Regions from separate parts of the Pseudomonas cremoricolorata genome, predicted to be linked through region 1. Evidence: predicted binding sites of a transcription regulator. Region 1 holds the regulator's gene; each other region holds the start of a gene.
What was found. Region 1 encodes sigma-54, which starts transcription at its own class of promoters, with help from an activator protein. Its sites were predicted from a motif close to ANTGGCATNNANNTTGCTNT; they were not measured.
Positions count from the first base shown of each region.

Region 2: a site for sigma-54 is predicted at 4,571-4,590, ahead of glnK (P-II family nitrogen regulator). Genes of this name have one in related genera too.
Region 3: a site for sigma-54 is predicted at 3,586-3,605, ahead of glnA (glutamate--ammonia ligase). Genes of this name have one in related genera too.

Region 1 is NZ_CP009455.1:348,369-358,174, reverse strand. It holds gene LK03_RS01635 (class II fumarate hydratase) at 1-317, shown strand, start outside; gene LK03_RS01630 (DUF2753 family protein) at 343-804, shown strand; gene LK03_RS01625 (superoxide dismutase) at 806-1,417, shown strand; gene LK03_RS01620 (ZIP family metal transporter) at 1,429-2,322, shown strand; gene LK03_RS01615 (HPr family phosphocarrier protein) at 2,343-2,615, opposite strand; gene rapZ (RNase adapter RapZ) at 2,636-3,490, opposite strand; gene ptsN (PTS IIA-like nitrogen regulatory protein PtsN) at 3,493-3,957, opposite strand; gene hpf (ribosome hibernation-promoting factor, HPF/YfiA family) at 3,970-4,278, opposite strand; gene LK03_RS01595 (RNA polymerase factor sigma-54) at 4,357-5,850, opposite strand; gene lptB (LPS export ABC transporter ATP-binding protein) at 6,028-6,753, opposite strand; gene lptA (lipopolysaccharide transport periplasmic protein LptA) at 6,754-7,278, opposite strand; gene lptC (LPS export ABC transporter periplasmic protein LptC) at 7,265-7,840, opposite strand; gene LK03_RS01575 (KpsF/GutQ family sugar-phosphate isomerase) at 8,007-8,981, opposite strand; gene LK03_RS01570 (ATP-binding cassette domain-containing protein) at 9,225-9,806, shown strand, end outside.
Region 2 is NZ_CP009455.1:1,570,806-1,580,611, forward strand. It holds gene LK03_RS06720 (YifB family Mg chelatase-like AAA ATPase) at 1-474, opposite strand, end outside; gene mgtA (magnesium-translocating P-type ATPase) at 642-3,335, opposite strand; gene LK03_RS06730 (accessory factor UbiK family protein) at 4,117-4,383, opposite strand; gene glnK (P-II family nitrogen regulator) at 4,761-5,099, shown strand; gene LK03_RS06740 (ammonium transporter) at 5,146-6,477, shown strand; gene sutA (transcriptional regulator SutA) at 6,871-7,194, shown strand; gene LK03_RS06750 (HAD family hydrolase) at 7,246-7,941, opposite strand; gene xerC (tyrosine recombinase XerC) at 7,938-8,837, opposite strand; gene LK03_RS06760 (DUF484 family protein) at 8,837-9,541, opposite strand; gene dapF (diaminopimelate epimerase) at 9,557-9,806, opposite strand, start outside.
Region 3 is NZ_CP009455.1:890,126-899,931, reverse strand. It holds gene ntrC (nitrogen regulation protein NR(I)) at 1-26, opposite strand, end outside; gene glnL (nitrogen regulation protein NR(II)) at 23-1,108, opposite strand; gene LK03_RS03815 (chorismate mutase) at 1,385-1,927, opposite strand; gene glnA (glutamate--ammonia ligase) at 2,083-3,489, opposite strand; gene thiI (tRNA uracil 4-sulfurtransferase ThiI) at 3,991-5,445, shown strand; gene typA (translational GTPase TypA) at 5,572-7,392, shown strand; gene LK03_RS03795 (YkgJ family cysteine cluster protein) at 7,550-7,948, opposite strand; gene LK03_RS03790 (glycogen/starch/alpha-glucan phosphorylase) at 8,144-9,806, shown strand, end outside.

The DNA.
Region 1 (9,806 bases):
TGATGCTGCCGGTGATCGCCCGCAACCTGCTGGAGAGCATCGAACTGATGGCCAATGTCAGCCGCCTGCTGGCCGACAAGGCCGTCGCCAGCTTCAAGGTCAACGACGCCAAGCTGAAGGAAGCGCTGTCGCGCAACCCGATTCTGGTCACCGCGCTGAACCCCATCATCGGCTACCTGAAGGCTGCCGAGATCGCCAAGACCGCCTACAAGCAGGGCAGGCCGATCATCGAGGTGGCGCTTGAGCACACCGACCTGTCGCGCGACCAGCTGGAAACCCTGTTGGACCCGGAAAAACTGACGGCCGGCGGCATCTGAGCCGCCTCACATCGAGGAGATCGTCATGCAGCACTGGAAACGTACCACGCAACTGGCCAACCACCTGTTCGAACAGGGCGAGCTGGTCGATGCCCGGGAACACTACCTCCAGGCGTTGGCGCTGGCCCAGGTGCTGTTCGAGCGCTGGCATGACGTCGACGAGGCGGTGGCGGTGTTCGTCATCGCTCACCACAATCTGGCCGACCTTCACCTGCGGCTCAATCAGCCCCATGAAAGCGCCGACTACCTGTGTTCGGCACACCAACGCCTGCTCCAGGCCAGTCAGGAAGCGCGCTTGCCACAAGCATTGCGCGAAGCGGCGCTGCGCCACAGCGCGCGGACCTACACCGAACTGCTGAATTTCATCGCCGAATATGGCCAATACCCGCGTACCGAGCGGCTGCTCAATCGCAACGCCGCTGCAGCCAGCGAACTGGCAGCGCAGCTCGACGTGACCTCCGCACACCCTGCCTACGGAATTCATTGAAATGTCCCATACCTTGCCTGCATTGCCCTACGCCTACGATGCCCTGGAACCGCACATCGATGCGCAGACCATGGAAATCCACCACACCAAGCACCACCAGACCTACGTCAACGGCCTCAACGCCGCGGTCGAAAACACCGAATGGGCTGACTGGCCGGTGGAAAAACTGGTCGGTGCGGTCAAGCAACTGCCGCAACACCTGCAAGGCCCGGTGACCAACCATGGCGGTGGTCATGCCAACCACAGCCTGTTCTGGAAGGTCATGTCGCCCAATGCTGGTGGCGCTCCGCAGGGTCAGTCGGCTGCGGCCATCGACCAGCAACTGGGGGGCTTCGAAGCCTTCAAGGAAGCCTTCACAAAAGCTGCACTGACGCGTTTCGGCAGCGGTTGGGCCTGGCTCAGTGTCACACCGGAGAAAAAACTGGTCGTCGAGAGCAGCGGCAACCAGGACAGTCCGTTGATGCACGGCAACACGCCGATTCTCGGACTGGACGTCTGGGAACACGCCTACTACCTCAAGTACCAGAATCGTCGGCCGGAATACATCGGTGCCTTCTACAACGTCATCGACTGGGCAGAAGTCGAACGTCGCTACCTCGAAGCGACCAAGTGAGCTGATTGCCTATGCGCTCACAGGTAATGTCGGTCAGCAGCGTGCGCCTGTTCAGGCAGGCGCTGGGTACGTTGCTGGTGCTGGTGGGTACAGCGTTGTTGCTGGCACGCGGCATTGCCTGGCTCGACCTCGAGCCACGCATGATGCGCGCCCTGGAAGGGGGCGCGTTATGTGCGCTGGGCACGGCCCTGGGTGCAGTACCGGTGCTGGTGATCCGCAACATGCCGGTAGCCGTTGCCGATACGCTGCTTGGCTTCGGGGCCGGGGTAATGCTGGCGGCCACCGCCTTCTCATTGATCATCCCGGGGCTCGGTGCCGCGCAGGCCATTGGTTACAGTCCATGGGGCGCCGGTGCGTTGGTCAGCGCCGGTCTGCTGGGTGGCGCGCTGTGCCTGTTCCTGGTCGACCTCAAGGTCTCCGGCGCCTCGCCTGAAGCGCTGGTCGGCCACGGTGATGAGCCGGTGATCGCCGCGCGGATCTGGCTGTTCGTGATCGCCATCATCGCGCACAACGTGCCGGAGGGCATGGCCATTGGCGTTTCTGCAGGCGGTGGCATGCCGGACGCCGACAGCCTGGCCATGGGCATCGCCTTGCAGGATGTGCCAGAGGGACTGGTGATTGCGCTGGTGTTGGCAGGGGCGGGGATGTCGCGCTTCAAGGCCTTCGCCATCGGCGCCGCGTCCGGGTTGGTCGAGCCGGTCGCCGCCGTGCTGTGTGCCTGGCTGGTGAACGTCGCTGAGCTGCTACTGCCGCTGGGACTGGCCTGCGCGGCGGGGGCGATGTTGCTGGTGGTGACCCAGGAAATCATTCCTGAATCGCGCAGCAACGGCCATCACCGCCTGGCCAGTCTTGGATTGTGCATCGGCTTTTGTCTGATGATGGTGATGGACACCGCAATGTCCTGAACATGATCGACGAAGTCGCCTTACTCGCCTTCGTCGAACTTGTTGTCGATCAGCTCGACCAATGCCTGCAGGGCGTCATCGGCCTGCTCACCTTCGGTGTCGAGGTGTACCTGGGTGCCTTTGCCCGCCGCCAGCATCATCACTGCCATGATGCTCTTGCCATCGACCAGCTTGTCTGGCGCTCGACCGACCCTGACCTGACAAGGAAACCGCCCGGCCACGCCGACGAACTTGGCGGCCGCCCTGGCATGCAGACCCAGCTTGTTGATGATGGTGATTTCACGGGCGGGCATCGTAGGGTGGATCCTGTGGGCTAGAGGTCGCGGTGGCGGACCTGGACGTTTTTCAGGGATTGCTGCAGGAACTGGCCGAGCCGCTCGGTGAGGTACACCGAACGATGGTGGCCGCCGGTACAGCCAATGGCGATGGTGACGTAGGCGCGGTTGCTGGCGGCGAAGCGTGGCAACCACTTGATGAGATAGGCGGAAATGTCCTGGAACATTTCTTCGACGTCGGGCTGCGCGGCCAAGTAATCGATCACCGGCTGCTCGAGGCCAGAATGGTTGCGCAACTCGGCCTTCCAGTAGGGGTTTGGCAAGCAGCGCACATCGAACACCAGGTCGGCATCCACCGGCATGCCGCGTTTGAAGCCGAACGACTCGACCAGAAATGCAGTGCCGGGCTCGGGCTGGTTGAGCAGGCGCAGCTTGAGTGAGTCGCGCAGTTGGTAGAGATTGAGACGGCTAGTGTCGATTTTCAGGTCAGCCAGGTCGGCGATGGGGCCGAGCAGGCCGCTTTCGTCGCGGATGGCTTCGGCCAGCGAGCGGTTGGCGTTGGTCAGCGGGTGGCGTCGACGGGTTTCGGAAAAGCGTTTGAGCAGGGTGTCTTCGTCAGCGTCCAGATACAGCACGTCACATTGGATGTGCCGTGAGCGGGCTTCTTCGAGCAGGGCAGGGAAGCGCGAAAGATGCCCTGGCAAGTTGCGGGCATCGATGGACACGGCGACTTTCGGCTGTTGCAGTTCGGTATTGAGCAGGATCTTCTCGGCCAATTGCGGCAACAACCCGGCAGGCAGGTTGTCGATGCAGTAATAGCCGTGGTCTTCGAGCACGTTCAGCGCGGTGCTTTTACCGGAGCCGGAGCGGCCGCTGACGATGATCAGACGCATGCTCAGGCCTCGTTCTGCACATCCAGGACGACCTGGTACAGGGCCTCATTGCTATTGGCGGCACGCAGACGTTCGCGCACTTCCTTGCGATCGAGCATGCTGGCTATCTGGCGTAGCAGTTCGAGGTGGGCATCCGTGGCGGCTTCCGGGACCAGCAGCACGAACAACAGGTCGACCGGTGCGCCATCGATGGCGTCGTAATCGATGGGCGAATCGAGGTGCAGCAATGCACTCACCGGCACGCTGCAGCCGGGGAGGCGACAATGGGGGATGGCGATGCCGTTGCCAAAACCGGTGGAACCGAGTTTTTCACGGGCCACCAGTTTTTCGAAGATGTCTTGCATCTCCAATTCTGGAACCTGTTCGGCAATGACCGTGGCGACCTTTTCCAGGGCGCGCTTCTTACTGCCGCCCGGCGCGTTCGCGAGGGAACGGCCGGGGGTCAGGATGGTTTCAAGTCGGATCATGGATGAGAGAGGTCAGCGGGCCGCTGCGCCTTGCAGCAGGCTTTGCTGTTTTTCCTTGTGTTTTTTCAGTTGGCGGTCGAGCTTGTCGGCCAGGGCGTCGATCGCTGCGTACATGTCTTCGTGTTCAGCATTGGCAACCACCTCACCACCTGGAATCTGCAAGGTCGCCTCGACCTTCTGCTGCAGTTTCTCGACCTTCATGATGACCTGCACGTTGGTGATCTTGTCGAAGTGACCCTCCAGACGTTTGAGCTTCTGTTCGACATACTCGCGCAGCGGTGGGGTGACTTCTACATGGTGTCCACTGATGTTGACTTGCATACAGCTTCTCCTTCATTGCCGGTGCAGAAAGTGGCAGGTGTTGCACCTGCCACTGGAACGCGTTGGCACATCCAGCCGCTACATCAGTCGCTTTCGCTCGCTCGAGGGGGCAATGCCCAGAGATTCGCGGTATTTGGCGACGGTGCGACGAGCGACCTGGATGCCTTGTGCTTCCAGTAAACCAGCGATCTTGCTGTCACTCAATGGCTTTTTCTGATTTTCCGCAGCGACCAGTTTCTTGATGATCGCGCGGATCGCCGTGGACGAGCATTCGCCCCCTTCGGCGGTGCTGACGTGGCTGGAGAAAAAGTACTTGAGCTCGTAGATACCCCGCGGCGTATGCATGTATTTCTGCGTGGTCACCCGGGAAATGGTCGACTCGTGCATGCCTACCGCTTCGGCGATGTCGTGCAGCACCAATGGCTTCATCGCCTCGTCGCCCTGATCGAGGAAACCGCGCTGGTGCTCGACGATCTGGGTGGCGACCTTCATCAGGGTTTCATTACGGCTTTGCAGGCTCTTGATGAACCAGCGCGCTTCCTGCAACTGGTTGCGCATGAAGGTGTTGTCGGCGCTGGTGTCGGCGCGACGGACGAAACCGGCGTACTGTGCATTGACCCGCAGGCGCGGCACCGCTTCCTGGTTCAGCTCGACCAGCCAGCGCTCGTTGTGCTTGCGCACGATGACGTCGGGCACCACATACTCGGGCTCGCTCGACTCGATCTGCGAGCCGGGACGCGGGTTGAGGCTCTGCACCAGCTCGATGACCTGACGCAGTTCGTCTTCCTTGAGCTTCATGCGCCGCATCAACTGGCTGTAGTCGCGGCTGCCGAGCAGGTCGATGTAATCGCTGACCAGGCGCTGCGCCTCACTCATCCACGGCGTGCGAGCGGGCAACTGGCGCAGTTGCAGCAGCAGGCATTCGCTCAGGCTGCGCGCCGCGATACCGGCCGGTTCGAACTGCTGGATGCGATGCAGAACCGCTTCGACTTCATCGAGTTCGATATCCAGTTCGGGGTCGAAGCCTGCGCAGATTTCGTCGAGGCTGTCTTCCAGATAGCCCTGGGGATTGATGCTGTCGATGAGGGTCACGGCGATCATGCGGTCGACGTCCGACATCGGTGCCAGATTGAGCTGCCAGAGCAGATGGCTCTGCAGGCTCTCACCGGTGGAGGTGCGGGTGGTGAAGTCCCACTCGTCATCGTCGCTGCTGGGCAGGCTGCTGGCGCTGGTCTGGTAGATGTCCTCCCAGGCCGTGTCCACTGGCAGCTCGTTGGGAATTCGCTCGCTCCACTCGCCGTCTTCGAGGTTCTCGTTGGGCGCGGTGGTTTCCTGGAAGGAGGTGTCTTGCGTCTCGGCGGCCGGCTTGTGTTCGGCGTTGTCGGCCATCGGGTCGTTGCTGTCGAAGTCGTCGCCTTCTTCCTGGCGCTCGAGCATCGGGTTGGATTCCAGGGCTTCCTGAATTTCCTGCTGCAGGTCCAGAGTAGAAAGCTGAAGCAGACGGATGGCCTGTTGCAACTGCGGGGTCATCGTCAGTTGCTGGCCCATTTTTAGGACGAGCGATGGTTTCATGGCTGGGGCTAAATACCTTGTTCGCCGGCGCACAAGCGCCATCCACTACACGAAGGCGCCGCGGCGCCGAGTCTAGCAAGTTGTATGCCTGAAACGCGCGCATTTGCCTAGAGCGCCATGGCAATTAAAGCCGCATTCAGGCCCTTGACACCCGGCTTCGGGCCTTGCCATCTGAGCTCAGAGTCGGAACTCGTGGCCCAGGTAGACCTCCTTGACCAGATCGTTGGCCAAAATCGTGTCCGAATCACCTTCCGCGATCAGTTGACCATCATTGACGATATAGGCCGTTTCGCAGATGTCGAGCGTCTCGCGCACGTTGTGGTCGGTGATCAGCACGCCAATGCCCTTGGCCTTAAGGTGATGAATGATCTGCTTGATATCACCCACGGAAATCGGGTCAACCCCGGCGAAGGGTTCATCGAGCAGGATGAACTTGGGCGCAGTCGCCAGTGCTCGGGCGATTTCAACGCGACGGCGTTCACCGCCGGACAGGCTCATGCCAAGGTTGTCGCGAATATGGCTGATGTGGAATTCCTGCAACAGGCTCTCGAGCTCTTGCCGACGACCTTCCGCATCCAGCTCCTTGCGCGTCTCGAGGATCGCCATGATGTTGTCGGCCACCGACAGCTTGCGGAAGATCGAGGCTTCCTGTGGCAGGTAGCCGATGCCTGCGCGGGCGCGGCCATGCATGGGCTGATGGCTGACGTCGAGGCTGTCGATCAGGACGCGACCCTGGTCCGCCTGGACCAGGCCGACGATCATGTAGAAACAGGTGGTCTTGCCCGCCCCGTTGGGGCCGAGCAGACCGACGATCTGCCCGCTGTCGATCGACAGGCTGACATCGCGCACCACTTGCCGGCCTTTATAGCTCTTGGCCAGGTGCTGAGCTTTGAGAGTCGCCATTTACTCGGCCTTCTTCTTCGGCTGAATGACCATGTCGATCCGCTGACGCGGCGCAGTGACCTTGCCGCCGCGGCCTGCGGTGGCGATCTGCGACTTGGTGTTGTAGACGATCTTCTCGCCCTCGGTGGTGTTGCCTTCGTTCTCGACCTTGGCGCGGTCGGTGAGCACCACCAGGTCTTTCTGCGCCTGGTACTGGATGGTCACGGCCCAGCCTTTCATCTTGTCGGGCTTGGCGGCGTTCTGCTGCTGTTCGAAGTACGCCAGGTTGCCCACCGAGGTCACGACGTCGATGTCGCCGGACTGGGCACGGGTGATGGTGACGGTGTTGCCTTTGATCATCATCGAACCTTGGGTGATGATCACATCGCCGGTATAGGTGGCGACGCCTTGTTTGTCATCCAAATGGGCGTTGTCGGCCTGGATGCGGATCGGCTTGTCACGGTCGGTCGGCAGGGCCCAAGCGCTCGCGCTTCCCAGTGCTGCGCTCAGGCTGAGCAAAAAGGGGAGGGTTTTAACGAGCCTCATACTGTCCTCTTACGTTGGACAGCAGGTCCATCCTGCCGTCTTTCAGGTACGCTTTCATTCCTTTACCCGTAGTCGTCCCACCGGCGCCGTCGATTCTAACGGCTTGCTCGGTCTGCGCATATTGCTTCTGCGGGAACACGGTCATGCGGGTACTGGTGATCAGGGTATTGCGGTTCTGTTCATCGGTGCGCGAAATACGCACCGAGTCTATCAGTTCCACCTCGGTGCCATCGGGATTGACCTCGGCCCGTTCGCTTTGCACATGCCATGGAAACGTCGTGCCTCGGTACATCTGCAGGTCAGGTTTGCTGACCAGGGTCATTTCGCTGACCTTGACGTGTTCGATCCTGTCGGCAGTCATTTCGTACTGGCGTTTGCCGTCGGGCAGGAACTGCACGCTGTGGGCGTTGATTGCATAGTAGTCGATGGCGTTCTCATCGACCTGCGCGACTGGCTTGTCGTCGAGAAAGCTTTCCGGGCTGACGTTCCAGTAGCCGACCGCGGCGAACAAGACGGCTATCACGCTGAACAGCGCAATGTTTCTGGCTTTTTTGCTAAGCATGTGCGGCTCTACAGGTAGTGGGCGTTGGCGAATCCGGGGGCACCGGGCCGCGTGGAGGGCGCGCAAGGCGCCACGTCGTGCCTGGGCTCAGGGCGTTGGAGCCAGCGACAGGTAGCGAGGTTCAGTTCCTGCGGGCTGCGAACCGGCGATTGCGATGGGTGGGACATTACATCACCCCCGCGCGCAACAGGTCGTGCATGTTCAGCGCGCCGATCGGGCGGCCACTGCCGTCCGTCACCACCAGGGCGTTGATCTTGTGCTGCTCCATGAGTTTCAGGGCTTCGGCGGCCAGGGCCTGGGCCTGCACGGTCTTGCCGTGCACGGTCATCACCTGCTCGATGGGCGTGGTGTGAACATCGATGCTGCGATCCAGGGCCCGCCGCAGGTCACCATCGGTGAACACCCCGGCCAGGGCTCCGTCGGCCTCGAGCACCACGGTCATGCCCAGGCCCTTGCGCGACATTTCGAACAGGGCGTCCTTGAGCAGGGTGCCGCGTTGCACATGGGGCAGCCTGGCATCGGCATGCATGACATCCTCGACTTTCAGTAGCAGGCGCCGACCCAGCGCACCGCCTGGATGCGAGAACGCGAAATCTTCGGCGGTGAAGCCGCGTGCTTCGAGCAGGGCAATGGCCAGGGCGTCGCCAAGTACCAACGCGGCGGTGGTCGAGGAGGTGGGCGCGAGATTGAGCGGGCAAGCTTCGTGCTCGACCCGCGCGTCGAGGTTGGCCTCGGCGGCCTGGGCCAGGATCGAATCGGGGTTGCCGGTAAGGCTGATGAGCGGGATGCCCAGACGTTTGACCAGGGGCAGCAGGGTCAGGATCTCGGCCGTGGTGCCCGAATTGGACAGGGCCAGGATCACGTCTTCGCGGGTGATCATGCCCATGTCGCCGTGACTGGCTTCGGCCGGATGAACGAAGAACGCCGGAGTGCCGGTACTGGCCAGGGTGGCGGCGATCTTGTTGCCGATATGCCCTGACTTGCCCATGCCCAGGACGATGACGCGGCCCTTGCTGGCCAGGATCAGCTCGCAGGCTCGCACGAAACGTGCGTCGATGCGGGCCTCGAGGCCCTGTACGGCTTCGAGCTCCAGGCGCAAGGTGCGCTGGGCGGATTGGACAAGCTCGAGGGTTCTGCTCATGGTCGAAAATAGAGTTCGCGGGAAAGGCGGCGATTATAGCTGCAATGCACGAAACCCTCACCTTTGATCGTCAGCATGAAACTTTATAAAGCTGTCTATGGCCTGAATGACACCGGCGATAGCCTTGGGATGGGCCTCCCAGCAGTGGTATAGTTCGCGGCTATCCGGCCCGCCAGGGATGCGTGTGTCTTCCACCTGAAGGCGTGCGTCCATGAAGACGAGGCTGTATCGCAAGGAGTCTAGATGAGTGGGGATAGCGCCTACGCGGTCGAGTTGAAGGGTCTGTCCTTCAAGCGCGGTTCGCGCAGTATTTTCAACGACGTCGACATACGTATTCCTCGTGGCAAAGTCACCGGCATCATGGGGCCGTCCGGCTGCGGCAAGACCACGTTGCTGCGTCTGATGGGCGCGCAGTTGCGCCCTTCGGCAGGTGAAGTGTGGGTCGGTGGGCAGAATCTGCCGAGCCTGTCGCGCAATGACCTGTTCGACGCGCGCAAGCAGATGGGCGTGCTGTTCCAGAGCGGTGCACTGTTCACCGACCTGGACGTGTTCGAGAACGTGGCCTTCCCGCTGCGCGTGCACACCGAGCTGCCCGAGGAAATGATCCGCGATATCGTGCTGATGAAGCTGCAGGCCGTTGGGCTGCGCGGTGCCATTGGCCTGATGCCCGATGAGTTGTCCGGGGGGATGAAGCGCCGTGTCGCGCTGGCCCGGGCCATCGCGCTCGACCCGCAAATTCTCATGTACGACGAGCCGTTCGTGGGCCAGGACCCGATCGCCATGGGCGTGTTGGTGCGCCTGATTCGCCTGCTCAACGACGCCCTG
Region 2 (9,806 bases), 1.2 Mb from region 1:
CCCGACTGCATACACTGCCAGGCCACTGGCCAGACAGGCCTCTTCGGCGTTTTCCCGCGGCACCACCAGCGCCCGCCCTGCCTTGCGCGCGGCCAGCGCGGCCGGCAGTACCCCCTGCACGGCACGCAAGGCGCCTGACAGCGCCAGTTCGCCCAGGCACTCGAACTCACTGAGCGCTGCGGCTGGAACCTGGCCACTGGCTGCGAGGATGCCCAAGGCAATCGCCAGGTCGTAGCGGCCACCGTCCTTGGGCAGGTCGGCAGGTGCCAGGCTCTGCGTGATGCGGCGTGCCGGGTAGTCGAGCCCGGAATTGACGATGGCGCTGCGTACGCGATCCTTGCTTTCCTTGACGGTGGTCTCAGGCAAGCCGACCAGGGTGAGAGTGGGTAGGCCGTTGGCCAGGTGGGTTTCGACGCTGACTGCCGGCGCCTGCACGCCGATCTGGGCGCGGCTGTGGACGAGAGCTAGGGCCATGAGCACTCCATTGTCATGAACAGGACGCCGCTTCCTGCGGCAGGGCAAGCATAGCGGGCGGTGACGAGCGAGCTGAAGGAAAGTGCGACGAGGTTTTGCCGCTTTGAATGACTCACTGTGACCAGGGCGGCAAGCACCGCCCCAGTTCGACGTTCAGTGAGCGCGGCTCAGAACCACTGGCCGAAGCGGCGGATGTACAGGGTCTTCATGCCTTGAGCGACCAGGCAGTAACCGAGCAGCGTTGCTACCAGCCAAGGGAAGTATTCCCACGGCAGCGGCACCAGACCGACCATCGCACCCAGTGGCGAGAAGGGAATGTAGATGCCCAGGCACATCACCACACCGGTGGCGAGGATTACCGGCCAGGCTGCAGTGCTCTGGAAGAACGGCACTTTGCGCGTGCGCAACATGTGCACCACCAGGGTTTGCGACAACAGACCCTCGATGAACCAGCCGGACTGGAACAGCGCCTGCATTTCCACGCTGTTGGCCGCGAACACGAACCACATCAGGGCGAAGGTGGTGATGTCGAAGATCGACGAGGTCGGTCCGATCCACAGCATGAAACGCCCGATGTTGCTCGAATCCCACCTGCGTGGCTGGCTGAGGAACTCCTTGTCCAGCTTGTCCCACGGCAACGACAGCTGAGAGAAGTCATACATCAGGTTCTGCAGCAGCAGGTGCAGCGCCAGCATCGGCATGAAGGGGATGAAGGCGCTTGCCACCAGCACCGAGAAGACATTGCCGAAATTGGAACTGGCCGTCATGCACAGGTACTTCATGATGTTGCCGAAGGTCTCCCGGCCTTTCAGCACACCCTGCTCGAGCACCAGCAAGTCTTTTTCGAGCAGGATGATGTCGGCCGATTCCTTGGCGATATCGGTGCCGCTGTCCACTGAAATGCCCACGTCGGCGTCGCGCAGCGCCGGCGCATCGTTGATGCCGTCGCCGAGAAAGCCCACGGTGTGGCCGTTGTTCTGCAGTGCCTTGACCACTCGGGATTTTTGCAGCGGCGTGAGCTTGGCGAACAGCGTGCGTTGTTCGACCACCTGCTTGAGCTCGGCCTCACCCAGCGAGTCGATATCGTGGCCCAGGATCGGTTGGCCGGGCTCCAGGCCCACTTGCCGGCAGATGGTGCTGGCGACCTGTGGGTTGTCGCCGGTCAGCACCTTCACTGTCACGCCCTGCTCGCGCAACGCGGCGAGCGCCTGGCTGGCAGAGGCCTTGGGCGGATCGAGGAAGGTCAACAGACCGCGGATGACCAGCTCGCGCTCATCTTCAACCGCGTACTGGCGTTTGCATCGCGTGCCATTGACGATGCGCGTGGCGAGCAGCAGCACACGCAGGCCTCGTTCGTTGTAGGCGCTCGCCTGCGCCAGCAGCGCCTGGCGACGGTCTTCATCCAGGGGTAGGGCGCCACCGGCGTACTCCACGTGCGTGGCGACTGCGAGCATTTCCTCCACCGCGCCCTTGCTCACCACCAGGTGCTGGCCATTGCCGTTGTCGAGGACCACCGAGAGCCTGCGACGGACAAAGTCGAACGGCAGTTCATCGACCTTGGCGTAGGCATAGGGGGGATGGAAGTCCACGGTGTTGGTGGCGCACGTGATGATCGCCTGGTCCATCAGGTTGCGCACGCCGCTTTGATGATGGCTGTTGAGCCAGGCCAGTTCGAGCAGGTGAGGGGCGCGCTGCCCATCGAGGTCGACGTGGTCGGCGAGCACGATGCGGTCTTCGGTCAGGGTGCCGGTCTTGTCGGTGCACAGCACGTTCATCGAGCCCAGGTTCTGGATGGCATTCAGGCGCTTGACCACCACCTTCTGCTTGGCCATGGCCACCGCGCTTTTGGCCAGGTTGGCACTGACGATCATCGGCAGCATTTCCGGGGTCAGGCCAACGGCCACCGCGAGTGCGAAGAGAAAGGCATCACCCCAGTCACCCTTGACCAGCCCATTGATCATGAACACCACCGGTACCATGACCAGCATGAAGCGAATCAGCAAGGCGCTGACGCTGTTCACGCCACGGTCGAAGGCGGTCTGGCTACGGCTGCCGGATATCGACTTGGCCAACGAGCCAAAATAGGTGCGCGAGCCGGTCGCCACCACCACCGCGCGGGCCCTGCCGCTGACCACGTTGGTGCCCATGAAGCAGGTGTTGGGCAGGTCGAGCAGGTCCTGGGAGAGTTCAGCGCTGTCAGCCGCACATTTTTGCGCGACGTCGCCCAAGGTGTCGTACTTTTCCACCGGTAGCGCTTCACCAGTGAGTACCGCCTGGCTGATGAACAGATCACGCGATTCGATCAGGCGCACATCGGCGGGGATCATGTCCCCAGCCGAAAGCTGCACGATGTCGCCGGCGACCAGTTCGCCCATCGCCACTTCGCGCAGGCGTGGCGCTTCACCCTGTTTTTCCCGACGCAGCACGCTGGCGGTGCTGCGCACCATGGCCTTGAGGGCTTCGGCAGCCTTGTTCGAGCGGTATTCCTGCCAGAACCGCAGCAGCCCGCTGAGGTTGACCATGGTCATGATGATGATGACCTTGGTCAGGTCGGCCTCTTCGAGGTCGTCGGCTCTGACCGGCAGCCAGTAGTCAGTGATGAAGCTGATGGCGGCAAGGATCAGCAGGATATAGATGAAGGGGTTGTTCAGTGCCTTGAGAAACTGTAGGGATGCAGAGGGTGGCTTATCGTGGGAAACCTCATTGCGTCCGTCGCGCTCCAGCCGTTTGCCGGCCTCGCGTTCGGTCAGGCCGTGCTCAGCGGTATCGAGGTTGGCGAACGTGACTTGCAGTCCATTACGCGCCTCACGGGCGGCGCGCATGGACAATTTTTGGTTGGTGTTGCGGTCTTTGACGGTCATGGCAAATGCTCCTGCCGCAGGAGGCGGCACCTCGCCGGACGGGGTCGATGGGACGAACCGAGCCGGGATGTCGCTGAGAAGTTGTGATGAGGTGAAGTTCGGCGTTGCTTGGATCGCTACCCAGAGCCGAGATCGAGCGGGCAACGAACTTTCTACTCGGAAGTTCCATGGATATAGTCCTTGCAGTAATGAATAAGTAATAGAAGTCTGCACTCGCCCAGATATAAGCGTGTGTGATAGTTGAAGACGTTTTGATAAATGAAAACATGGGCAGCGCGCAGGCGCCGCCGCGTCAACATCGACGGGAAAGGATCAGATCGTTTGCTTTGGCAGATTGCAGAATGCAGGCATACAGCGCTGATGCACGGGCTGCATGGCTGAGCGAATGAACGATGGAATGCTGCATGGCTTGCCTCCAACCGGCCTGGAACCGGCAGGGGCAAGCCACGACGTGGCCTTAGGCGCGGACGTGGCTCGCCCGATTCGGGTATCGGGCAGGATGCTGTTCGGGTGCCTGACCGCCGCGCGGGGCGCGGGTCAGGCAGCGTCTAATATAGGTGTCCATCAATGTCTGGAATGAACTCTTGAAATGATTAACCGGTGCTCGGCTACGAGAGCGAACGAACTTTAGTTAACAGAAGTATGGGCGTCAATTGGCGCGAGGCACCTTAATTAAGTTTAATGTGCATTTCACGTCTGAAAGATATGTAGGAATATTTACCGAGGAGAACTTCAGGTGCAGTTCAACCTGGCGCACAGGGCGTGCGCCAGGTCAGACAGATCAGCTCTCGGGGGTTGCCGGATTGATCCGTGCATCCAGCTCGGCGACCTGCTGCTCTAGCGCTTCGAGGCGGGCACGGGTGCGTGCCAGCACGACCATCTGGCTGTCGAATTCCTCACGGCTGACCAGATCGAGCTTGCTGAACGCGCCCTGCATCAGCGCTCTGAACTGACTTTCGATTTCGGCGCGAGGCTGGGAGCTTTCGTTGCTGAACAGGCGCGAGGCCTGATCGCTCAGGGCATCGAGGAAGGCTTTGGGCGCAAGCATGGTGGGCTGTCCGTCCAGTGATTGAGGGTCGAGGAGTGTAGCACGGAGGGTCCAAGCGCCAGCGCTGCACGGTTTTTGCGCACACGCAGGATCAGTTGCGCACTGAAAGAGTGCGCAGTTCGCTTGATGGCACCCGGCCAACCGCTCCCGCGCGCCGCCAGGGCCTCTGCCGCCTGGGGTCGTGGGAGTTGGCAAGGAATCTGCTATGACTCTGGCAAGCCATGCACTGAGGCGGTCCGTTGCGGCCAGGCAGTGCGCAGGTCGCTTGGCACCGGGAGGGACGGCGCTGACGATGCGTTACAAAGCCAGGCGCTGCGCTTAGACTTGAGACGGGTTTGTTTTCCTGGGGCAAGTCCACAACATCGGGAGAAAGTTTCATGAAGCTAGTCACTGCCATCATCAAGCCGTTCAAGCTGGACGACGTGCGCGAGTCGCTGTCGGAAATCGGCGTGCAGGGCATCACGGTCACTGAAGTCAAAGGCTTTGGCCGGCAAAAAGGTCATACCGAGTTGTATCGCGGCGCTGAGTACGTGGTCGACTTCCTGCCCAAGGTCAAGATCGACGTCGCCATCGACGACAAGGATCTCGACCGGGTCATCGAGGCAATCACCAAGGCGGCCAACACCGGCAAGATCGGTGACGGCAAGATTTTTGTAGTCAATCTGGAGCAAGCGATCCGCATCCGTACCGGTGAAACCGATACCGACGCGATCTGACACCGCTTAAGCCTCACCAAACCCCAACGCCCCAGGAGAAAACAACATGACTCTGCGTCAGATCGCAGGGCTCGGCGCCCTATTGCCCCTCGTAATGCCAGGCCTGGCCCTGGCGGACGAAGCTGCCCCCGTACTCAATTCCGGCGATACCGCCTGGATGCTGACCGCCACCGCCTTGGTGCTGTTCATGACCATCCCTGGCCTGGCCTTATTCTACGGCGGCATGGTGCGTTCCAAGAACGTGCTGTCGGTGATGATGCAGTGCTTTGCCATCACCGGTCTGATGAGCATTCTGTGGATGGTCTATGGCTACAGCCTGGCGTTCGATACCACCGGCATGGAGCAGGGGGTGACCAACCTGCATTCCTTCGTCGGCGGACTTTCCAAGGCCTTCCTCAGCGGCGTCACCCCGGCCAGTCTGACCTCTGCCACGGCGCTGTTCCCGGAGGCCGTGTTCATTACCTTCCAGATGACCTTCGCCATCATCACCCCGGCGTTGATCGTCGGCGCCTTCGCCGAGCGCATGAAGTTCTCTGCCATGCTGATCTTCATGGCGATCTGGTTCACCCTGGTCTACGCGCCGATCGCCCACATGGTGTGGAGTGGTGATGGTGCGCTGATGTGGGACTGGGGCGTGCTGGATTTCGCCGGTGGCACCGTCGTGCACATCAACGCGGGTATCGCCGGCTTGGTCTGCTGCCTGGTGCTGGGCAAGCGCAAGGGCTACCCCACCACGCCGATGGCACCGCACAACCTGGGCTACACGCTGATCGGTGCGGCGATGCTTTGGATCGGCTGGTTCGGCTTCAACGCCGGCTCCGCTGCCGCCGCCAACGGCACCGCTGGCATGGCCATGCTGGTCACGCAGATCGCTACCGCTGCTGCCGCGCTGGGCTGGATGTTCGCCGAGTGGATTGGCCACGGTAAACCGAGCGCCCTGGGTATCGCTTCCGGCGTGGTCGCAGGTCTGGTCGCGATTACTCCTGCGGCGGGCACCGTAGGCCCGATGGGCGCCTTGGTGATCGGGCTTGCCTCGGGTGTGATCTGCTACTTCTGCGCCACCAGCCTCAAGCGCAAGCTCGGTTATGACGACTCGCTGGATGCCTTCGGTGTACACGGTATCGGCGGGATCGTCGGCGCCATGCTCACGGGTGTGTTCGCCGCACCGGCGATGGGCGGCTTCGGCGAGGTCACCGATATCGGCATGCAGGTCTGGGTACAGGCCAAGGGCGTGATCTTCACCGTGGTCTATACCGCCATCGTTACGTACGTGATTCTCAAGGTGCTGGATGTGGTCATGGGCCTGCGGGTCAACGAAGAAGAAGAGGCAGTCGGTCTCGACCTGGCTCAACACAACGAGCGCGGCTACAACCTGTAACAGCGTCAGAAGAAAAATCTGCCCGGCTTGCCGGGCATTTTTTTGCCTGAAAGGTGCTGTTTCCTGCCTGTGGAAAGCATTACCCGGCACGTTCACGCGACGGTGTAAAAACTTACAGGCTGTCGGGCAACAAGGGTGCTTTGCTTTTTCTTCCGGCGCGCTAGAATGCGCGCCGAAGCGCCTTTCGCATCACCTGTGTGGTGAATGCTCCTATGCTGGGCTTGGTGCTTGCGCTAGCTCGGCAGTGCCGTGAACGGCAACTGCCCGCAGCTCGACTTGCGTTCGTCCACCACACCAAGCGCCTTGGAATTTTTTCCGTTGATCGCCGGTCTACGGCGTCAATGGGCTACAAAAACTAACTAAATCTGCTTTACGCAAGTCATGAGGTAGAACATGAGCGACGACGATCTGGAAAACGACGAACTCGAAGTAGGCGACGACGAAGAGGGTGATGAGGCCCTGGATACCGCCGCTGCTGACGGTGCTGAAGACGCGGGCGAAGATGAAAGCCCGGCACCTACTGCAAAAGGCAAGGCCAAGGCCGTTTCCGTAGAGGAAATGCCTAGCATGGAAGCCAAGCAGAAAGAGCGCGATGCCCTCGCCAAGGCCATGGAAGAGTTTCTCTCCCGTGGCGGCAAGGTTCAGGAAGTCGAGGCCAATGTGGTCGCTGACCCGCCCAAGAAGCCTGACAACAAGTACGGTAGCCGTCCTATCTGAACGGCCTGTCGCCGAAAAAGCCCGCCGTCGCTGCGGGCTTTTTTGCGTCCGTCACTTCCAGCGCGCCAATACCTGAGGCAGCTGTGCCAGGCGCTGGATCTGCGCATCGGGCGAGCCTTCGCCAGTCCAGGGTTTTTCCTGCGGGTTGAACCACACCGCCTTGAGCCCGGCGCGCTGGGCGCCGGCAATGTCGTCGCCAGGGTGGTCGCCCACGTGCACCGCCAGATCCGCCGTGACCTGCCCGCGGCGCAGCGCTTCGAGAAACGGCGCCGGGTCCGGCTTGCCGATCCCCAGGTCTTCGGCGCACAGCGCGAAATGGAAATAGTCCGCCAGGCCAAGGCGGCTGACATCGGCATTGCCATTGGTGACCACGCCCAGCGTGTAATGCTGGCGCAGGGCTTCGAGCATCGGTTTCACTTCAGGGAAGATGTCGATCTGATGCCGCGCGTGCAGAAACACCTCGAAGCCCTCGTCGGCCAGTTCACGGGCAGCCTGCTCGCTATAGCCTACCTCTTCCAGCGCATGGAACAGCACCTGACGGCGCAGTGCACTGATGCGATGTTTGAGGCCGGGCTCGGCCTGCACCAGCCGGGCGCGCATGCCTTGCAGGTGATCGACCGGCAGTTCGGCGAGCTTCGGCGTGTTGGCCTGCAGCCAGTCGCGCAGGACAACCTCCGCCGTGGCGATTACTGGAGCGGTGTCCCACAAGGTGTCGTCGAGGTCGAAAGTGATCAGCTTGATGCTCATGAGTCTGTGCCTTTGCTGCGTTTGGCCCGGGGATGGGCGCTGTCGTACACCGAAGCCAGGTGCTGGAAGTCCAGGTGGGTGTAGATCTGTGTGGTACCGATGTCGGCGTGGCCAAGCATTTCCTGCACGGCGCGCAGGTCCTGGGACGATTCCAGCACATGACTGGCGAAGGAGTGGCGCAACATGTGCGGATGCAGGTGCTGGCCCAACTCACGTTGCCCGGCCAATTTCAGGCGCTGCTGGATGGCCCGTGGGCTGAGACGACCACCTTGGCGACTGATGAACAGCGCATCGTCGCTGGGCGTGCCCAGGCCGCGCTGTTGCAGCCAGGCCTGTAGCGCCTCACGGGCTTTACGCCCAACCGGCAGGATGCGCGTTTTATTACCTTTACCGAGCACTTGCACCAGCCCGGCGCCAAGGTCGAGGTGGGCGCGGTCGAGGTTGACCAGCTCCGACAGCCGCAGCCCCGAGGAATAGAACAGTTCCAGAATGGCGTGATCGCGACGGGCGATGAAGGTGTCATCGACGCCGCCATCGAGCAACTGCAGGGCGCGGTCGGTATCGAGGGTCTTGGGCAGGCGCCGCTCACCCTTTGGAGGCGCCAGCCCAGCGGCCGGGTCGTGCTGGCACAGCCCTTCACGATTGAGGTAGCGGTACAGGCCACGCACCGCCGATAGCAGGCGTGCCAGACTGGTGGACGATTGCCCATCATGGTGCAGGCGAGCCACCATTTGTCGCAGGTGCTGGATGTGCAGGTCGGCCCAGCTGTTCAGGTTCTGCCGGGCACAAAAGTCGATGACTTTGTTCAGGTCGCGGCGATAGGCCTGCTGCGTATGAACCGACACCTGGCGCTCATTGCGCAGGTGCGCGCAGTAAGCTTCCAGCTGCAGGTTCATCAGCGCACCGAACGCAGGGTCTGGGTAAAGCGCGGGATCGTCCGCGCAAGCACCTCGGCGATGTGGCTTAGAAAGAGCGAGCCGATGCTGCTCTTGTAATGCTGCGGGTCGTGGCTGCCAATCGCCAGCACTCCATGCAAACCTTGGTAGTCGAGGGTGGCGACCGCGCAGGATGCCACTTCCTTGCGCTGCGCCTCGCCGAACAGGAAGGCCAGTTCGTGATCGCGCAGGCTGCCACTGACCACCTTGCCGCTGCCCATCAGTCCACCGATGGCAACCTGGGCTTCGCTGCTGGCGACCCAGCGCCCAACTGGGGTGGCGCTGTCGCTGAACAGGATCAGGCTGACGAAGGGCACCTGGAAATCCTGGCGCAGACTGTCTTCGACGGCGATTACCACTTCTTCGAGGCTGTTGGCGTCGAGCAGGTCGAGAATCAGCCGGCGGGTCTTGTCGAACAGCCGGTCGTTGTCTCGGGCCACGTCCATCAGCTGCGACAGGCGATGGCGCATTTCGATGTTGCGGTCGCGCAGCAGCTTGAGCTGGCGCTCGACCAGCGACACGCTGTCGCCGCGCTGGTGAGGAATTTGCTGCTCCAGCAGCAGTTCGTCGTGCTCGGCGAAGAAGGTCGGGTGCTGGCGCAGATAGGCGATCACCGCTTCTGCGTCCAGGCCTGTGGTCTTGGTGGCGGTTGGGTGGTCGGTCATTGGGCGCTTACTCGGTTAGAGGCGAACTTGGCCTTCGTAGACACGGACGGCAGGGCCGGTCATGCGCACGGGCATGCCCGGGCCAGACCACTCGATGTGCAGGCGTCCACCGGGCAGGTCGAGGTGCACGGGGGAGTCCATCCAGCCCTGACTGATGGCCGCGACCGCCGCCGCGCAGGCGCCGGTGCCGCAGGCCTGGGTTTCGCCGGCGCCGCGCTCCCACACCCGCAGGCGGGCATGGTGACGGTCGAGCACCTGAATGAAG
Region 3 (9,806 bases), 540 kb from region 1:
ATCCAGACGGTTTCACTTCGGCTCATGAGACGGGGGCTCCTTGTTCCAGCGGCAGGAATATCGAAAAGGTGGTGTGACCGGGGTGGCTCTCACACTCGATCAGCCCTTGGTGCTGGCTGATGATGTTCTGGGTGATGGCAAGGCCCAGACCGGTGCCATCGGGGCGCCCGCTGACCATCGGATAGAACAGCGTGTCTTGCAGTTCAGCCGGGATGCCGGGGCCGTTGTCGCTGATCTCGACCCGTGCCACCAGGCGGTGGCGGATGTGGCCGATGGTGAACTGGCGCACGGCGCGGCTGCGCAGGCTGATGCGTCCCAGGCGCAGGGCGTTTTGCGCGCCGATCGCCTGCATGGCGTTGCGCACGATGTTGAGCACCGCCTGGATCATCTGCTCGCGGTCGATCAGCACGTCGGGCAGGCTCGGGTCGTAGTCGCGCACCAACGTGATGCCGCCCTGGCTTTCGGCCTCGACCAGGCTGCAGACCCGCTCCAGCACCTCGTGGATGTTGGTCATGGCCAGCGAGGGCAGCTTGTTCGAGCCCAGCATGCGGTCGACCAGGTTGCGCAGGCGGTCGGCCTCTTCGATGATCACGTTGGTGTAGTCGCGCAGACCGTCTTCGGGCAGCTCGCGGGCCAGCAGTTGCGCGGCGCCACGAATGCCGCCCAGCGGGTTCTTGATTTCGTGGGCCAGGCCACGCACCAGCATCTTGGTGGTTTCCTGCTTGCTTAGTTGCGCCTCTTCCTTGGTGATGCGCAGCAGACGATCACGGGGGTGAACCTCCAGCAGCAGAAGGGTGGCGCCCTGGTGCAGGATCGGCGTTACGGCATAGTCGACGGTGATGCTCTGACCGCCCAGCGAGGTGAGCTGGGCTTCACGCTTGGTGAACGGGTGGGCCTGTTGCACGGCCTGGCGCAGCGAGCCAAGCGCCTCGACCGATTCGGTGAACAGTTCGCTGATGAACTGGCCGTGGCTGCGCTGACCACTGACGGCCAACAGCATCTCGGCTGCCGGGTTCATGTACTCCAGGCGCAGCTCGGCATTGAGCAGCAGTGTCGCGGTGGTCAGGTTGTCCAGCAGCAGCCTGTGCTGTGCATCGCTGATGGTCATGATCTGGGGTGACCTCATGTATGCCGCATGACGGCGCGCTGAGCGCAAAGTGGACTCGATGGGTGCCCTGAAAAGCGGCGGCCGGTTTCGGCGTGATGCGATCGGGTGATGCTCTGAAAATGCAAGAAACAAACCAAGGCTCTGAAAAGAAGCAAAATCAGTGGATCACAGCCCCCGTTTGCGCGATCCAGGCCCATTGCTGCTGCGGCGGCGTACCAAAGTGGGTTGCGCGATCCCTCGCGCAACCTGCAGATGCACCAATATAGAGCATTGCGCTCAAAGGGCTTCGCAAAGACGTCCTGTGGCCCGTTGCAGTGCCAGTTCATGCAAGGGGTCGCGGGCACGCTCGACAATGGCATTGGCCAGCGCGCGCGCGCAATCGGCAGGGCGCTCGCGGTCGAAGCGTTGCAGGTCGATCAGCAATTGGTGCTGCAGGGCGTCGAGCTGCGGGCGCAGGGCGGTCTTGAGGTCCAGGCGTGGGGTGTCGGGCGCCTGCTGCTTGAGCTGCCAGCGGTTGAGCAGGGCGTACTGCACCAGTTTGCTGGCCTCGATCTGGTCGGCGAAGAAGCCTGTGGCACGCCGTGGTTCGAGGTGATGATCGGCTGCGGCCTCGGCCACTCGATCGAGAATCTGCCGCTCGCGGGCAACGGCCTGCACCGGCATGTTCTGGTCCCATTTGAGCAAGGCCACGCCATCGGCCAGGGCCAGCCGGCGTTCGACGCTGTCGAGCAGGGTGTCGAGGGGAGTCGCGGGTTTGCTCGCTGCCGTGCAGGCGGATACGCCGAGCGAAAGCAGCAGGGCGGGGATGAAGGGGTGCATGGGCCTGTCCTCGGAATGTGGGCAGGAAAGTGTGCCGTGTGCTGCAGCGGCCGATGTGTAGGAGGGCTCTGATTTGCTTGAGGGCTGAAACGGCAACGGCCTTCCGAAGAAGGCCGTCTTGGATACCGCTACGACGAGAGGTGTCGTCTTTTACATCACACGCTGTAGTACAGGTCGTACTCCAGTGGGTGAACGAAGGTGCGCACCTTGATCTCTTCTTCCGACTTCAGTTCGATGTAGGCATCGATGAAGTCGTCGGAGAACACGCCGCCCTTGGTCAGGAAGGCGCGGCCCTTGTCCAGCTCTTCCAGGGCTTCTTTCAGGCTGCCGCAGACCTGCGGGATTTCCTTGGCCTCTTCAGGCGGCAGGTCGTACAGGTTCTTGTCGGCAGCATCGCCTGGGTGAATCTTGTTCTGGATGCCGTCCAGGCCAGCCATCAGCAGTGCGGCGAAGCACAGGTACGGGTTGGCTGCCGGGTCCGGGAAGCGCGCTTCGATACGGCGGGCTTTCGGGCTGGACACGTACGGAATACGGATCGAGGCCGAACGGTTGCGAGCCGAGTAGGCCAGCATGACCGGCGCTTCGAAGCCAGGTACCAGACGCTTGTAGGAGTTGGTGGCCGGGTTGGTGAAGCCGTTCAGCGCCTTGCCGTGCTTGATGATGCCGCCGATGAAGTACAGGGCGGTATCGGACAGGCCGGCATAGCCTTCGCCAGAGAAGGTGTTCTTGCCGTCCTTGGAGATCGACATGTGCACGTGCATGCCCGAACCGTTGTCGCCGTACAGAGGCTTGGGCATGAAGGTCGCGGTCTTGCCGTACGCGTCGGCAACGTTGTGCACGCAGTATTTCAGGGTCTGAACTTCGTCAGCCTTGGTGACCAGGGTGTTGAATTTGACGCCGATCTCGTTCTGGCCGGCAGTGGCCACTTCGTGGTGGTGAACTTCGACGACCAGGCCCATTTCTTCCATGGCGTTGCACATGGCGGTGCGGATTTCGTGGTCGTGGTCGCACGGTGGAACCGGGAAGTAACCGCCTTTGACGGCAGGGCGGTGGCCCTTGTTGCCGCCTTCGACGTCCTGATCGGTCATCCACGAGCCTTGCTCGGAGTAGATCTTGAACATCGAGCCGGAGATGTCCGACTTGAACTTGACCTGATCGAAGATGAAGAACTCGGGCTCCGGGCCGACGAACACGGTGTCACCGATGCCGGTCGACTTGAGGAACTCTTCGGCACGCTTGGCGATGGCGCGCGGGTCGCGGTCGTAGCCTTGCATGGTGGACGGCTCGATCACGTCGCAGACCAGAATCAAGGTCGGCTCTTCGGTGAACGGGTCCAGTACCGCCGAGCTGTCGTCGGGCAGCAGGATCATGTCGGAGGCTTCGATACCTTTCCAGCCTTCGATGGACGAGCCGTCGAACATCTTGCCAGCTTCGAAGAAGTCGTCTTCCAGCGCGTCGCGAGCGGGCATGGTGACGTGGTGCTGTTTGCCTTTGGTGTCCGTGAAACGCAGATCAATCCACTTGACGTCATGATCTTTGATGAGTTGAACCGACTTCGACATGTTGTCCTCCGGGTGGTCTAGAGCGCGGTTGGCCGCGGCCCTGGAAAAGGGTGTTGCCGGGCGCGGATAGTCGGCCAAGCGTACCTGCCTCACAAGGGAGCAAATTGCATGCCAGTGCCCAATTATGGCGAGCGCAGGAAAAAAGGCGTCGTTTGTGGGCGATTAACAGTGTGCGTTGGGCGAAATCTGCACGTGATGAAGGCTGTTGGAAAGATGTGCGCACCATTGCGGTGCATAAATATTTGCTGGTGCCTCCTTTTAGGGCTGCAGGAGCGGCTTCAGCCGCGATGGCCGGCAAGCAGGCCCAATTCAGGCGATCCAGATGCACCTGCTCGATCGAATTGAGGGCTTTGGGGCCGCTTTGCGGCCCATCGCGGGTAAACCCGCTCCTACAAGCGCGTGCGAATTCAACCTTCTGTACAAAAGTTGCTCAACCTCCGATCAATTTCCGATATAATCCGCGCCCCTCATTTTTCGGTGAGCCCATCGCGCGCTGTGACCATGAAACTGATCGTCAAAGTCTTCCCAGAAATCACCATCAAAAGCCGGCCGGTGCGCAAGCGCTTCATCCGTCAGCTCGGCAAGAACGTGCGCGCCGTGCTCAAGGACCTCGATCCTGAGCTGGTGGTAGACGGTGTCTGGGACAACCTCGAAGTGGTCACCCGCGTCGAAGACGAAAAGCTTCAGCGCGAAATGATCGAGCGCCTGACCTGCACGCCGGGCATCGCCCACTTGCTGCGCATCGAAGAGTACCCGCTGGGCGACTTCGACGACATCGTCGACAAATGCCGCGAGCATTTCGGCCACCTGCTGGCCGGCAAGCGCTTCGCCGTGCGTTGCAAGCGCGGCGGCCACCACGACTTCACCTCGATGGACGTCGACCGCTACGTCGGCAGCCAGCTGCGTCAGCAGTGCGGCGCCGCGGGTATCGATCTGAAGAACCCCGAGGTGTTGGTACGCATCGAAATTCGCAACCAGCGTCTGTACGTCATCCACGGCCAGCACCAGGGCATCGGCGGCTATCCGCTAGGTGCGCTGGAGCAGACCCTGGTGCTGATGTCCGGAGGTTTCGACTCCACCGTCGCCGCCTACCAGATGATGCGCCGTGGCCTGGTCACGCATTTCTGCTTCTTCAACCTGGGTGGCCGCGCCCACGAGCTGGGGGTGATGGAAGTCGCCCACTACCTGTGGAAGAAGTTCGGCAGCAGCCAGCGCGTGCTGTTCATCAGCGTGCCGTTCGAAGAAGTGGTCGGCGAGATTCTCGGCAAGGTCGACGACCGCTACATGGGCGTGACCCTCAAGCGCATGATGCTGCGCGCCTCGACCAAGGTCGCCGAACGTCTGGAAATCGATGCGCTGGTCACCGGCGAGGCCATTTCCCAGGTCTCCAGCCAGACCCTGCCGAACCTTTCGGTGATCGACCAGGCCACCGACAAACTGGTTCTGCGCCCGCTGCTGGCCAGCCACAAGCAAGACATCATCGACACCGCCTATCAGATCGGTACCGCGGAGTTCGCTCGGCACATGCCAGAATACTGCGGCGTGATTTCGGTCAACCCGACCACCTGCGCCAAGCCGCACCGGGTGGTTCATGAAGAACAGCAGTTCGACATGGCCGTGCTGGACCGCGCCCTCGAGCGCGCGCGTTTCATCTCGATCGACAACGTGATCGACGAGCTGGGCAAGGACATCGAGATCGAAGAGGTGGCCCAGGTGCTGCCAGGTCAGATCGTCATCGACATCCGCCACCCCGACGCCCAGGAAGATGCGCCGCTGGAAATCGCCGGCATCGAAGTCCAGACCCTGCCGTTCTACGCAATCAACAGTCGCTTCAAGCAGCTCGATGACACCCGTCAGTACCTGCTTTATTGCGACAAAGGTGTGATGAGCCGTTTGCACGCACACCACTTGCTCAGTGAGGGACATGCCAATGTGCGTGTTTATCGTCCGACATAAGACGCCGGGGCTGTATGGCGGCAGTATCCGCCATCGCCCTCCCGACCATCGGCCCTGCTGAGCCTGATACCTTCATATTGGCCGTCCAGACTGACGGCAACCGAATCCTCTGCTCGAGATGCACTTGTGATCGAAAATCTGCGTAACATCGCCATCATTGCCCACGTCGACCATGGTAAGACCACCCTGGTAGACAAACTCCTGCGTCAGTCCGGCACCCTGGAGCGTGGCGAGCTCAACGACGAGCGCGTGATGGACTCCAACGACCAGGAAAAAGAGCGCGGCATCACCATTCTGGCGAAGAACACCGCCATCAACTGGAATGGCTACCACATCAACATCGTCGACACCCCCGGCCACGCCGACTTCGGTGGCGAGGTCGAGCGTGTGATGTCGATGGTCGACTCCGTGCTGCTGCTGGTCGACGCACAAGACGGCCCGATGCCGCAAACCCGCTTCGTGACCAAGAAGGCCTTCGAAGCCGGTCTGAAGCCGATCGTCGTGATCAACAAGGTCGACCGTCCGGGCGCGCGTCCTGACTGGGTTCTGGACCAGATCTTCGACCTGTTCGACAACCTCGGCGCCACCGACGAGCAACTGGACTTCCAGGTCGTCTACGCCTCGGCTCTGAACGGCATCGCCGGCCTGGACCACACCGCCATGGCCGAAGACATGACCCCGCTGTACCAGGCGGTCGTCGACCACGTGCCTGCCCCAGCGGTCGACCGTGACGGTCCGTTCCAGATGCAGATCTCCGCGCTGGACTACAACAGCTTCCTCGGCGTCATTGGCGTTGGCCGCATCGCCCGTGGCCGCATCAAGCCGAACACCCCGGTCGTCGCCATCGATGCCGACGGCAAGAAGCGTAACGGCCGTATCCTCAAGCTGATGGGCCACCACGGTCTGCATCGTGTGGACGTCGAGGAAGCTCAAGCCGGCGACATCGTCTGCATCAGCGGTTTCGACGAGCTGTTCATCTCCGACACCCTGTGCGATCCGACTGCCGTCGAGGCGATGAAGCCGCTGACCGTCGACGAGCCGACCGTTTCCATGACCTTCCAGGTCAACGATTCGCCGTTCTGCGGCAAGGAAGGCAAGTTCGTCACCAGCCGCAACATCAAAGACCGTCTGGACAAGGAACTGCTCTACAACGTAGCCCTGCGCGTTGAAGAAACCGATTCCCCAGACAAGTTCAAGGTCTCGGGCCGTGGCGAGCTGCACCTGTCGGTACTGATCGAAACCATGCGCCGCGAAGGCTTCGAGCTGGCCTTGGGCCGTCCGGAAGTGATCATCCGCGAAGTGAACGGCGTCAAGCAGGAACCGTTCGAAAACGTCACCATCGACATCCCGGAGGAATCCCAGGGCAAGGTCATGGAAGAGATGGGCCTGCGTAAAGGCGACCTGACCAACATGGTCCCGGATGGCAAGGGCCGTGTGCGCCTGGAATACAACATCCCGGCTCGCGGCCTGATCGGTTTCCGTAACCAGTTCCTGACCCTGACCAACGGTGCAGGCATCCTGACGTCGATCTTCGATCGCTACGACAACGTGAAGTCCGGCCACATGTCCGGTCGCCTCAACGGTGTTCTGGTGTCGGTCGAGACCGGCAAGGCCCTGACCTACTCGCTGGAAACCCTGCAAGCGCGCGGCAAGCTGTTCGTCGAGCACGGCCAGGAAATCTACGGCGGCCAGATCATCGGTCAGAACAGCCGCGACAACGACCTGGGCGTCAACCCGACCAAGGGCAAGAAGCTCGACAACATGCGTGCTTCGGGTAAAGACGAAGTCATCGCCCTGGTGCCGCCGGTTCGCTTCACCCTGGAACAGGCACTCGAATACATCCAGGAAGACGAGCTGTGCGAAGTCACGCCTAAGTCGATCCGCCTGCGCAAGAAGATCCTGGACGAAGGCGAGCGTACCCGCGCTGCCAAGAAAGCCAAGAACTGAGTTCGCTCAGATAGCGTGAAAAAAAACGCCCCGGGTCTTGCGACCTGGGGCGTTTTTTTTCAGCTTCGAGTTTCAAGCTGCAAGCTTCAAGGGGGGGGGCGGTGTTGGCAAGGCTTACGAGGCTCTTGCTCTTGCTTGCAGCTTGCAGCTCACAACTTCAGGCTTTCTTGGGCTTGTAAGCGCAATACCCAGGGCGTGGCCCAACCCTTGGATGGTTGCGGCAGGTGTCGGGGCGTTTGTCGTAGATGGTGCACAGGCGGCTCTTGCGATCCAGGTACAGGCAGTCGTCATTGCTCATGCGGGTCAGGGTGAAGATGCCTGACTTCTGGTTGAAGCGCTCGACGATGCCGTCTTTCTGCAATCGTTTGGCGATAGACTTCGGTGGTTCGGATTTTTCGAACTCGTCGACCACGCCGATGCGGATCAGGTCGTTGATCTTCACTTCCACAGGCAGCGTGCAGCATGTCGAATGGCAGCCGCCGCACATGTGGCTGGCATAGCGTTGCCAGGTTTCCAGGCGGTCGACTTCGGCCGCGGCAATCAGGGTGGTTTTCATCGTTATAAAGGTACGGTCAGGCGGATCACGGTCCGGAGGCGCGCGATCATACGCGAGTTGCTCAAAATGTGAACAACCATTTGCCCGGTGGCCCGACATGGAAAAAACCTCGAACCGAGCCACGGTCCTTCGGTCAGAAGGGTCTAGTCTGCAACTTCTCCCTCTGCCTTCCGTTAATTTTTCTGAGGATGTCGTATGACCCAGGAATCCAACGCGCGTGACGCCGAGGTCGCCGAGTTTCGTGCTGCAGTGCTTGCCAAGCTGACCTATTCGGTCGGCAAGGACCCTGAGCACGCCTTCGAACACGACTGGTTCGAGGCTGTGGCATTGGCTGCCCGCGATCACATGGTCGAGCACTGGATGGACCATACCCGTCGCGCCTATCGGCGCAGCCAGAAGCGGGTCTACTACCTCTCCCTGGAATTTCTCATCGGTCGGTTGCTGTACGACAGCCTGAGCAACCTCGGCCTGCTCGACATCGCCCGCGAGGCCATCGCCGAGCTGGGTGTCGATCTTGAGCGCATCCGTCTGCTGGAGCCCGATGCCGCTCTGGGTAACGGCGGTCTCGGGCGCCTGGCTGCGTGCTTCATGGAAAGCATGTCGACCCTCGGCATCGCCGCCCACGGTTATGGCATCCGCTACGAGCACGGCCTGTTCCGTCAGGCCCTGGTCGATGGCTGGCAGCAGGAGCAGACGGAAAACTGGCTGGACTTCGGCAACCCCTGGGAGTTCGAGCGCCCTGAGGTGATCTACCCGATCAGCTTCGGCGGCGGAGTCGAGACGCTCACCGACAGCAACGGCGAGCAGCGCCAGGTGTGGACCCCTGGCGAAACGGTACGCGCGGTGGCCTACGACACCCCGGTGGTGGGCTGGCGCGGCTCCAGCGTCAACACTTTGCGCCTGTGGCGTGCCCGCGCGCTCGAGGAGCTGCATCTGGAGCGCTTCAACGCCGGTGACCACCTCGGCGCGGTAGCCGAGGTGGCGCGTGCCGAGAGCATCTCGCGGGTGCTGTACCCGGCGGACAGTACCGAGGCCGGGCAGGAACTGCGCCTGCGCCAGGAATACTTCTTCGTCTGTGCCTCGCTGCAGGACCTGCTGCGCCGGCACCTGAACATGCACGACAACCTGCTTAACCTGCCCGATGCGGCGGCCATTCAGCTCAACGACACGCACCCCTCGATTGCCGTCGCCGAGCTGATGCGCCTGCTGGTCGACCAGCATGAAATTCCCTGGGACAAGGCCTGGGAAATCACCGTCGGCACCCTGGCCTACACCAACCACACGTTGCTGCCCGAGGCCCTGGAAACCTGGCCGGTGGCGTTGATGGAACGCATGCTGCCGCGGCACATGCAGATCATCTACCTGATCAACGCCTACCACATCGATTCGCTGCGCGCCCAAGGCCAGCACGACTTCGACGTGTTGCGCGCGGTGTCGCTGATCGAGGAAGACAACGGCCGCCGTGTGCGCATGGGCAACCTCGCGTTCCTCGGTTCGCACAGCGTCAACGGCGTATCGGCGCTGCACAGCAAACTGATGAAAAGCACGGTGTTCGCCGAGTTGCACAAGCTCTACCCACAGCGCATCAACAACAAGACCAACGGCATCACCTTCCGCCGCTGGCTGTTCCAGGCCAACCCCATGCTCACACGCATGCTCACCGACCGCCTCGGCGAGCAGTTGCTCGACAGCCCGCAGACACTGCTTAAGAATCTCGAACCGTTCGCCGAGCACGAGGACTTCCGCCAGCAGTTCGCCGCCCAGCGCCTGCACAGCAAGAAGGCCCTGGCCAGCATCATTCAGGAACGGGTAGGGGTGACGGTCAATCCCGAGGCGATGTTCGATGTGCAGGTCAAGC